2 regions of the Trinickia camelliae genome follow, and region 1 is predicted to be linked to the other one. Evidence: riboswitches for the same ligand, from Rfam matches in the RefSeq annotation. Region 1 holds a riboswitch; the other holds the start of a gene.
The links. Region 1 has a riboswitch for ZMP and ZTP ahead of glyA (serine hydroxymethyltransferase). Riboswitches for the same ligand answer to the same signal wherever they lie in the genome.
Positions count from the first base shown of each region.

Region 2: linked by a shared signal. The riboswitch ahead of AAHK20_RS29260 (LysE family translocator) and the one ahead of glyA (serine hydroxymethyltransferase) in region 1 are both predicted to bind ZMP and ZTP.

Region 1 is NZ_JBCHAA010000013.1:172,400-175,837, reverse strand. Features, by position in the region: gene nrdR (transcriptional regulator NrdR) at 1-315, opposite strand, end outside; gene glyA (serine hydroxymethyltransferase) at 322-1,569, opposite strand; ZMP/ZTP riboswitch at 1,737-1,837, opposite strand; gene ydfG (bifunctional NADP-dependent 3-hydroxy acid dehydrogenase/3-hydroxypropionate dehydrogenase YdfG) at 2,169-2,915, shown strand; gene ybgC (tol-pal system-associated acyl-CoA thioesterase) at 2,984-3,438, shown strand, end outside.
Region 2 is NZ_JBCHAA010000022.1:16,557-19,994, forward strand. Features, by position in the region: gene AAHK20_RS29250 (M20 family metallopeptidase) at 1-725, opposite strand, end outside; gene AAHK20_RS29255 (superinfection immunity protein) at 900-1,232, shown strand; ZMP/ZTP riboswitch at 1,356-1,439, shown strand; gene AAHK20_RS29260 (LysE family translocator) at 1,473-2,105, shown strand; gene AAHK20_RS29265 (cytochrome P450) at 2,274-3,438, opposite strand, start outside.

The DNA of each region.
Region 1 (3,438 bases):
ACTCTTGACCTCGCGCTCGCCGCTGCCAAGCAGCTGGTATTCGATACGTGCAACCGCCGCGTCGATCGCATCGGCTGCCACCGGGCGCTTTCTCAGCGCCAGTTGCATGCTCGCGGCGATCTTGCGGCGGTCGAATTCAGTGCGGCTGCCGTCCTTCTTCACGACTGCCGGCAACGCCAGCTCGACCCGTTCGTACGTCGTAAAACGTTTGTCGCAGGCCGAACAACGGCGGCGCCGCCGAATCGCGGCGCCGTCCTCGGACACGCGCGAATCCACCACTTGCGTATCGTCATGCCGGCAGAAGGGGCAGCGCATAGGCGATCAGCGGTAGACCGGGAAGCGCTTCGTCAGCTCGGCGACTTGCCCGCGCACGCGTTCGATCGTGGCGGCGTCTTCCGGGTTGTCGAGCACATCGGCGATCAGGTTGCCCACTTGCTCGGCTTCCTTCACGCCGAAGCCGCGTGTCGTCATCGCCGGCGAACCGAGGCGAACGCCGCTCGTGACGAACGGCTTTTCCGGATCGTTAGGAATCGCGTTCTTGTTGACGGTGATGTGCGCCGCGCCGAGCGCCGCTTCCGCCGCCTTGCCCGTGATGTGCTTCGCGCGCAGGTCAACCAGCATCACGTGGCTTTCGGTGCGGCCCGACACGATGCGCAGGCCACGCTTCACGAGCGTTTCCGCCAGCACACGGGCGTTGTCGACGACTTGCTGCTGATACGCCTTGAATTCCGGCGACAGTGCTTCCTTGAACGCGACGGCCTTCGCGGCGATCACGTGCATGAGCGGGCCGCCCTGGATGCCAGGGAAGATCGCCGAATTGATCGGCTTCTCGTACTCGGCTTTCATCAGGATCACGCCGCCGCGCGGACCGCGCAGGCTCTTGTGCGTGGTCGTCGTGACGAAATCGGCGTGCGGTACCGGGTTCGGATAGACGCCCGCGGCGATCAGGCCGGCGTAATGCGCCATGTCGACCATCAGGTATGCGCCGACCGACTTCGCGATTTTCGCGAGGCGTTCGAAATCGATGCGCAGCGCGAATGCCGATGCGCCCGCGACGATCAGCTTCGGCTTGTGTTCCTGCGCGAGCTTTTCAGCGGCGTCGTAATCGATGTCTTCGGCTTCGTTCAGACCGTAGCTGACGACGTTGAACCACTTGCCCGACATGTTCACGGGCGAGCCGTGCGTCAGGTGGCCGCCGTGGGCGAGGCTCATGCCCATGATAGTGTCACCCGGCTTGAGCATCGCGAAGAACACGCCCTGGTTGGCCTGCGAGCCCGAATTCGGCTGCACATTCGCGGCTTCCGCGCCGAAGAGCTCCTTCACGCGGTCGATCGCGAGCTGCTCGACGACGTCGACGTATTCGCAACCGCCGTAATAACGCTTGCCCGGGTAGCCTTCGGCGTACTTGTTCGTGAGCTGCGAGCCCTGAGCGGCCATCACGGCGGGGCTCGTGTAGTTTTCCGACGCGATCAGTTCGATGTGCTCTTCCTGACGGTGGTTTTCCTGTTGGATCGCTTTCCAGATTTCTGGATCGACGTTGGCGATGGTGCTTTGGGCTCTGTCAAACATACGGGTTCCGTAAAGTGTGTGCAGGTTGACCGGGGCGTGCGCGGATACGTACCGATCGTACGCTGCGCTGCTGGCGACTGGGCCAGCCCTGACGTGGCGGATGAAGTCATGAGGATCCGTTACGCGGGCGCGGCAGCCAGCAGCAGCGCAATCGACGACGCGCGACTCTCGGCTGCCCAGGCGAACGGCAAAACGGCACCCTGCGCTTCACGGTGGGTGGCTCCACCTTGACCCCGATGGGGTGCTATCGCCAGTCACGCAGGGATGAGCGCGTTAGTTTATTGGAACCTCATTGAATAGGCAACCGCATGACGCTTCCGGTTCGAACCACTGCACGAGGCGCCCGCCGGGCGAGCTTCACAGCCGATTTCGGGTCCTGCGGCAGGTGTCGCGAAAGACCAGAACGGCGCCTTCCGGCAGGGCTTCGCCGAGGACGTCGCGCGTCTGCGCCAAGCGCGATTCCTTGCGAACGCATACGATCGCCAGACTGCGGCTTGGCCATACCATCGGCCAAAGGCCATTCTTGCCGCGAAATCGCAATCGAAGTAGGCTCTCTCGCTTCCGTTTTTCCCATCCATCGACCCGACCAGGGAGCAGCAATGATCGTGTTCGTCACAGGCGCCTCTGCCGGCTTCGGCGCCGCCATCGCCCGCGCATTCGTCAGCGGGGGCCATCGCGTCGTCGCCACCGCGCGCCGCAAAGACCGTCTCGACGCGCTCGCCGCCGAACTCGGCGACGCCCTTCTGCCGTTCGAACTCGACGTGCGCGATCGCGCCGCCGTCGAAGCCGTGCCGGCAACGCTGCCGAAAGACTTCGCCGCCGTCGACGTGCTCGTCAACAACGCCGGCCTCGCGCTTGGGATCGAACCGGCCCAGCGCGCCAATCTCGACGACTGGCACACGATGATCGAGACCAACTGCACCGGTCTCGTCACCGTCACCCGCGCACTCCTGCCGGGCATGGTCGAGCGCAATCGTGGGCATATCGTCAATTTGAGCTCGACGGCCGGGAACTACCCGTACGCAGGCGGCAACGTCTACGGCGCGACCAAGGCATTCGTCCGGCAGTTCAGCCTGAACCTGCGCGCGGACCTCGCTGGCACGGCGCTGCGCGTGACCGATATCGAGCCCGGCCTGTGCGGCGGCACCGAGTTCTCGAACGTGCGCTTCAAGGGAGACGACGAGAAAGCCGCGAAAATGTATGACAACGTGGAGCCGCTGACCCCCGAGGACATCGCCAACTCGATCTACTGGATCGCGACTCTCCCCAAGCACGTCAACGTCAACACGATCGAGCTGATGCCGGTTGCTCAATCGTTTGCGGGACTCTCTGTGCACCGGGGCTGACGGGCATTGCGAGGAAGGATGCCCAGTGTTTTGAGACGTGCTCGCGCGTTCCGGTAAAATGCCGGTCCATGAAACTGACCACCAGCCGTTCTGAGGCGGAAATCGGCTTCACGTGGCCGATCCGCGTGTATTACGAAGATACCGACGCAGGCGGCATCGTCTTCTACGCGAACTACCTGAAGTATTTCGAGCGCGCGCGCACCGAGTGGCTGCGCGCGTGCGGCGTCGACCAAAGGCGGCTCGCTGACGAGGACGGCGTGGTTTTCGTCGTCCGGGGCACCGCGCTCGACTATCACTCGCCGGCTCGCCTCGACGATGTCGTGACCATCGAGAGCCGCATCGAGCGGATCGGGCGGGCATCCGTCGACTTCACGCAAGAAGCCTGGCGCGACGACGTGCTGCTGGCGACGGGCCAGATTCGCGTCGGGTGTGTCGATCGCGGCGCGCTGAAACCCGCGGCGATTCCGGCGCCGGTGCTCGCCGCGCTGCGGCGCGGACCGGGTGTAAATCCATCCAACGTGTC
Region 2 (3,438 bases), on a different contig from region 1:
CCATAGCCGCCCGAGTGAATCCCTTCGTCGAGCACTTCGACTTCGAGGTCGCCGGAGACGAGCCCGCGCAGCGACGTCGTCAGCCACAGCTGATCGTAGTTGCCCGCGCCCGAGTCGAGGCAGACGACGAGGCCGACCGTGCCGAGCCGGTCGCGCAGCGCATCGACGTACGGCAGCAGGTCGTAGCTGCCCGACTCCTCGCACGTTTCGATCAGCCCGACGCAGCGCGGCCGCTCGACGCCCTGCGCATCGAGCGCGGCCAATGCGCTGATGCTCGCGTAGATCGCGTAGCCGTCGTCGGCGCCGCCGCGGCCGTACAGCTTGCCGTCTTCGAATTTCGGCGTCCACGGGCCGAGGTCGTTGCGCCAGCCGTCGAATTCCGGCTGCTTGTCGAGGTGGCCGTACAGCACGATCGTTTCGGTGCTGCCCGAGCGCGTGGCCGGCGACTCGAAGAAGATCACCGGCGTGCGGCCCGGGATCCGCACGACTTCGAGCTTCAGTCCGCGCACTGGCTGCGACTCGGCCCATTGCGCCGCATCCGTCACGACGCGCTCGATGAAGCCGTTGCGCGACCAGTCCGCATCGAACGCGGGACTTTTCGCGGGGACGGCGATGTAGTCGGTCAGCGCGGGAACGATTTCGTCGTTCCATTTGCGATCGACGAACGCGACGAGCGCGTCTTGATCGAGTTGGATGGATTGGTGCGTCGTGTCGGCGGAGGTCATGTTCGATTGTCCGATCGGTCGGTCAAAATGAACATGATAGACCGGAACGGGGCCACGCTTGCCGCCTGCTCAAGCAATGTCGATGGAGCAGCGCAGCATGTCCCTCTTAGTTTCGCTGCACGAAACTATCAATCGCGCGACAATCGGTATACAGCACCCTTTGGAGAACCTGACATGCACGGCGGAGGATTCGTCGCTCAAGGCGGAATCGTCGCTCAAATCGTCGAGCTGGTCATTGCGCTTGGCGTCTACTTCCTGCCGGCGGTCATCGCCGACCGGCGCAAACGTCACGACCTCCTCGTCCTCGCGCTCTTCAACGCCTGCCTCGGGTGGACCGTCGTCGGCTGGATCATCGCGCTCTTCTGGGCCCTCCAGCCCAATCCCCCTGCCGGCGTCGCCGACGAGGTCAACACGAAGCGCCGCCTCATCAGCCTCGGCACGTTCTCGAAGGGGCTCGCCGAACGCGTGCAGGCACGCGCGGCGAAGCGCGACCGGGCGCGTAATTGAGCCGGACGGCCTTCCGGGGGGGCGGCCTCCCGCGGGCCGGCCTACCGCCGCCGAGCCACCCGGTAATTGACCTGCCGCCCGTCCGCCCGCTTCAACACCATCCCAAAAAGCATGCAATAATCGCCGGGCTCGCGTAACTGGCGCTTAAAGATGGATCACCATCAGGAAACGCGAAGCGTATTGCCGCCGCGCGCCTGGGCACGTCCTGACCCATTGACTCGTCTCACTGGAGTGCTCGCGATGCCCGACTTTCCCCGTCTCGCCGCGTTCGGCCTGATTGCCCTCGGCATGGTGCTTACGCCCGGCCCGAACATGATCTACCTGATTTCCCGCTCGATCTGCCAGGGCCGCGTCGCCGGCCTGATCTCGCTTTCCGGGGTCGCGCTTGGTTTTGTCTTTTACATGCTGTGTGCCGCATTCGGTATTACGGTGCTCGTGCTCGCCGTGCCGTATGCGTATGACGCGTTGCGCTTCGGCGGCGCGCTCTATCTGCTGTATCTCGCTTGGCAAGCCATCAAACCCGGTGGACGCTCGCCGTTCGAAGTGCGCGATTTGCCCAAGGACAGCCCGCGCAAACTGTTCGCGATGGGGCTCGCCACCAATCTGCTGAATCCGAAGGCGGCGGTGCTGTACTTGTCGCTGCTGCCGCAGTTCATCGATCCCACGCACGGCAGCGTGCTCAGGCAGTCGCTCGCACTGGGGACGACGCAAATCGTCATCAGCGTCTGCGTCAATGCGACGATCGCGATCATGGCGGGCTCGATCGCGGCGTTTCTCGGCGACCGGCCGGCCTGGATCAAGGTCCAGCGGTGGCTGATGGGTACGGTGCTCGCGGGGCTTGCGCTGCGGATGGCGACCGAAGCACGGCGTTGATGCCGTGGCCGGATGCGGCGCCTGAGGATGTCGACGCCGCTGGGCACGCGCATCGTCGAGCGCTGCAGCGGCGCGTTGCATACTTTCGTTGGTATACAAGATGCAGCGCTCTGTGCACCGTATACATATAGATAGTGTCTAGTCGCCGCCGGCCGCTGACCGTGCTTCTCACGCCTCGGCAAAAACGGGCAGCCTCAGATTGGCCGACGCACGATAAGTCCAGGCGAGACGGTCACGGTGCGCAAGCGTGGTCCGATCGAGCAGCACGTCGATGGCGGCCGATGCAATGGCGTAGGCCAGCTGATCGCCTGGACACGCATGGACGCCGTGGCCGAAACCGAACACGCGTCGATCATCCCGATCGAGCAGGAATTCGTGCGGCCGCGCATTCGCTGCCGGGTCGCGGTTCGCCGCCGCGAGCAGCACGAGGATTGCCGCGCCGGCTTCGATCCGCTGGCCGCACACTGTGGTTTCGGTCGCCGCAAAACGCCGCGTGTTTTGCACCGAGGCATCGAAACGGCTCGTCTCGCGAATCAAATCGTCAATCTTGCTCGGCGTATGCCGCACTTCGTCCTCCACTCCCGCCTGCGTCATCAGCGCGACGACGGTGTTGCCGATCAAGCCGGCGGTCGCGTCGTAGGTTTGCGACAGCAAGCCAACGAGGTTCGCGATCAGCGCGTCGGCGTCGTTCCAATCGGTGGCTTGCGCTTCCCGCCGCACCAGGGCAACGAGTGATGAGCCTTCCGTCGATGCGGCACTGCTCGGCAAACGGCTGCGGTGAGGTTCGTCGCTGGCTGCGGCATCCGCCACCAGCGTCTTGACGCGCTGCACGAGCCTAAGCGCGGCGGCGTTCGCGCGAGCAAGCTGTTCGGGCGTGCTCAACGGCGAAAGACAGGCGACGAAATCGGCCATCCATGCGGCGACCTCAGGCAACGCGTCATCGGCAAATCCAAGCAGCGACGCGACGACCTGCACCGGCATTTCAAACAACCACGCCGATAAATCGCCGGGCCATCGCAAATCACGCTCGGAACGTTCGGCGATGTGGCGCGCGCGCAGCATCACAGTTTGCAGATCGAGACTGCCGAGCGCACGCCGCAACGCGAGCTTAGGCGCCCGATGAGCCGGGCCGTCGTTCATCCGAGCGAGCCGTGCAAACACGTCGCCGGACGGCGCGCCTGCAATCGCTTTCGGCACAGGCTCGGTCGCGGGCCTCACCTGCAACTCGGAATGCTCGAGCACCTCGGTGACGGCAGCGGCACTGGACGCCACCCATAACCGCAACCGCGGCTCGAACACAAAGGGCGAACGAGCCGCAAGCTCGGTGTAGTAA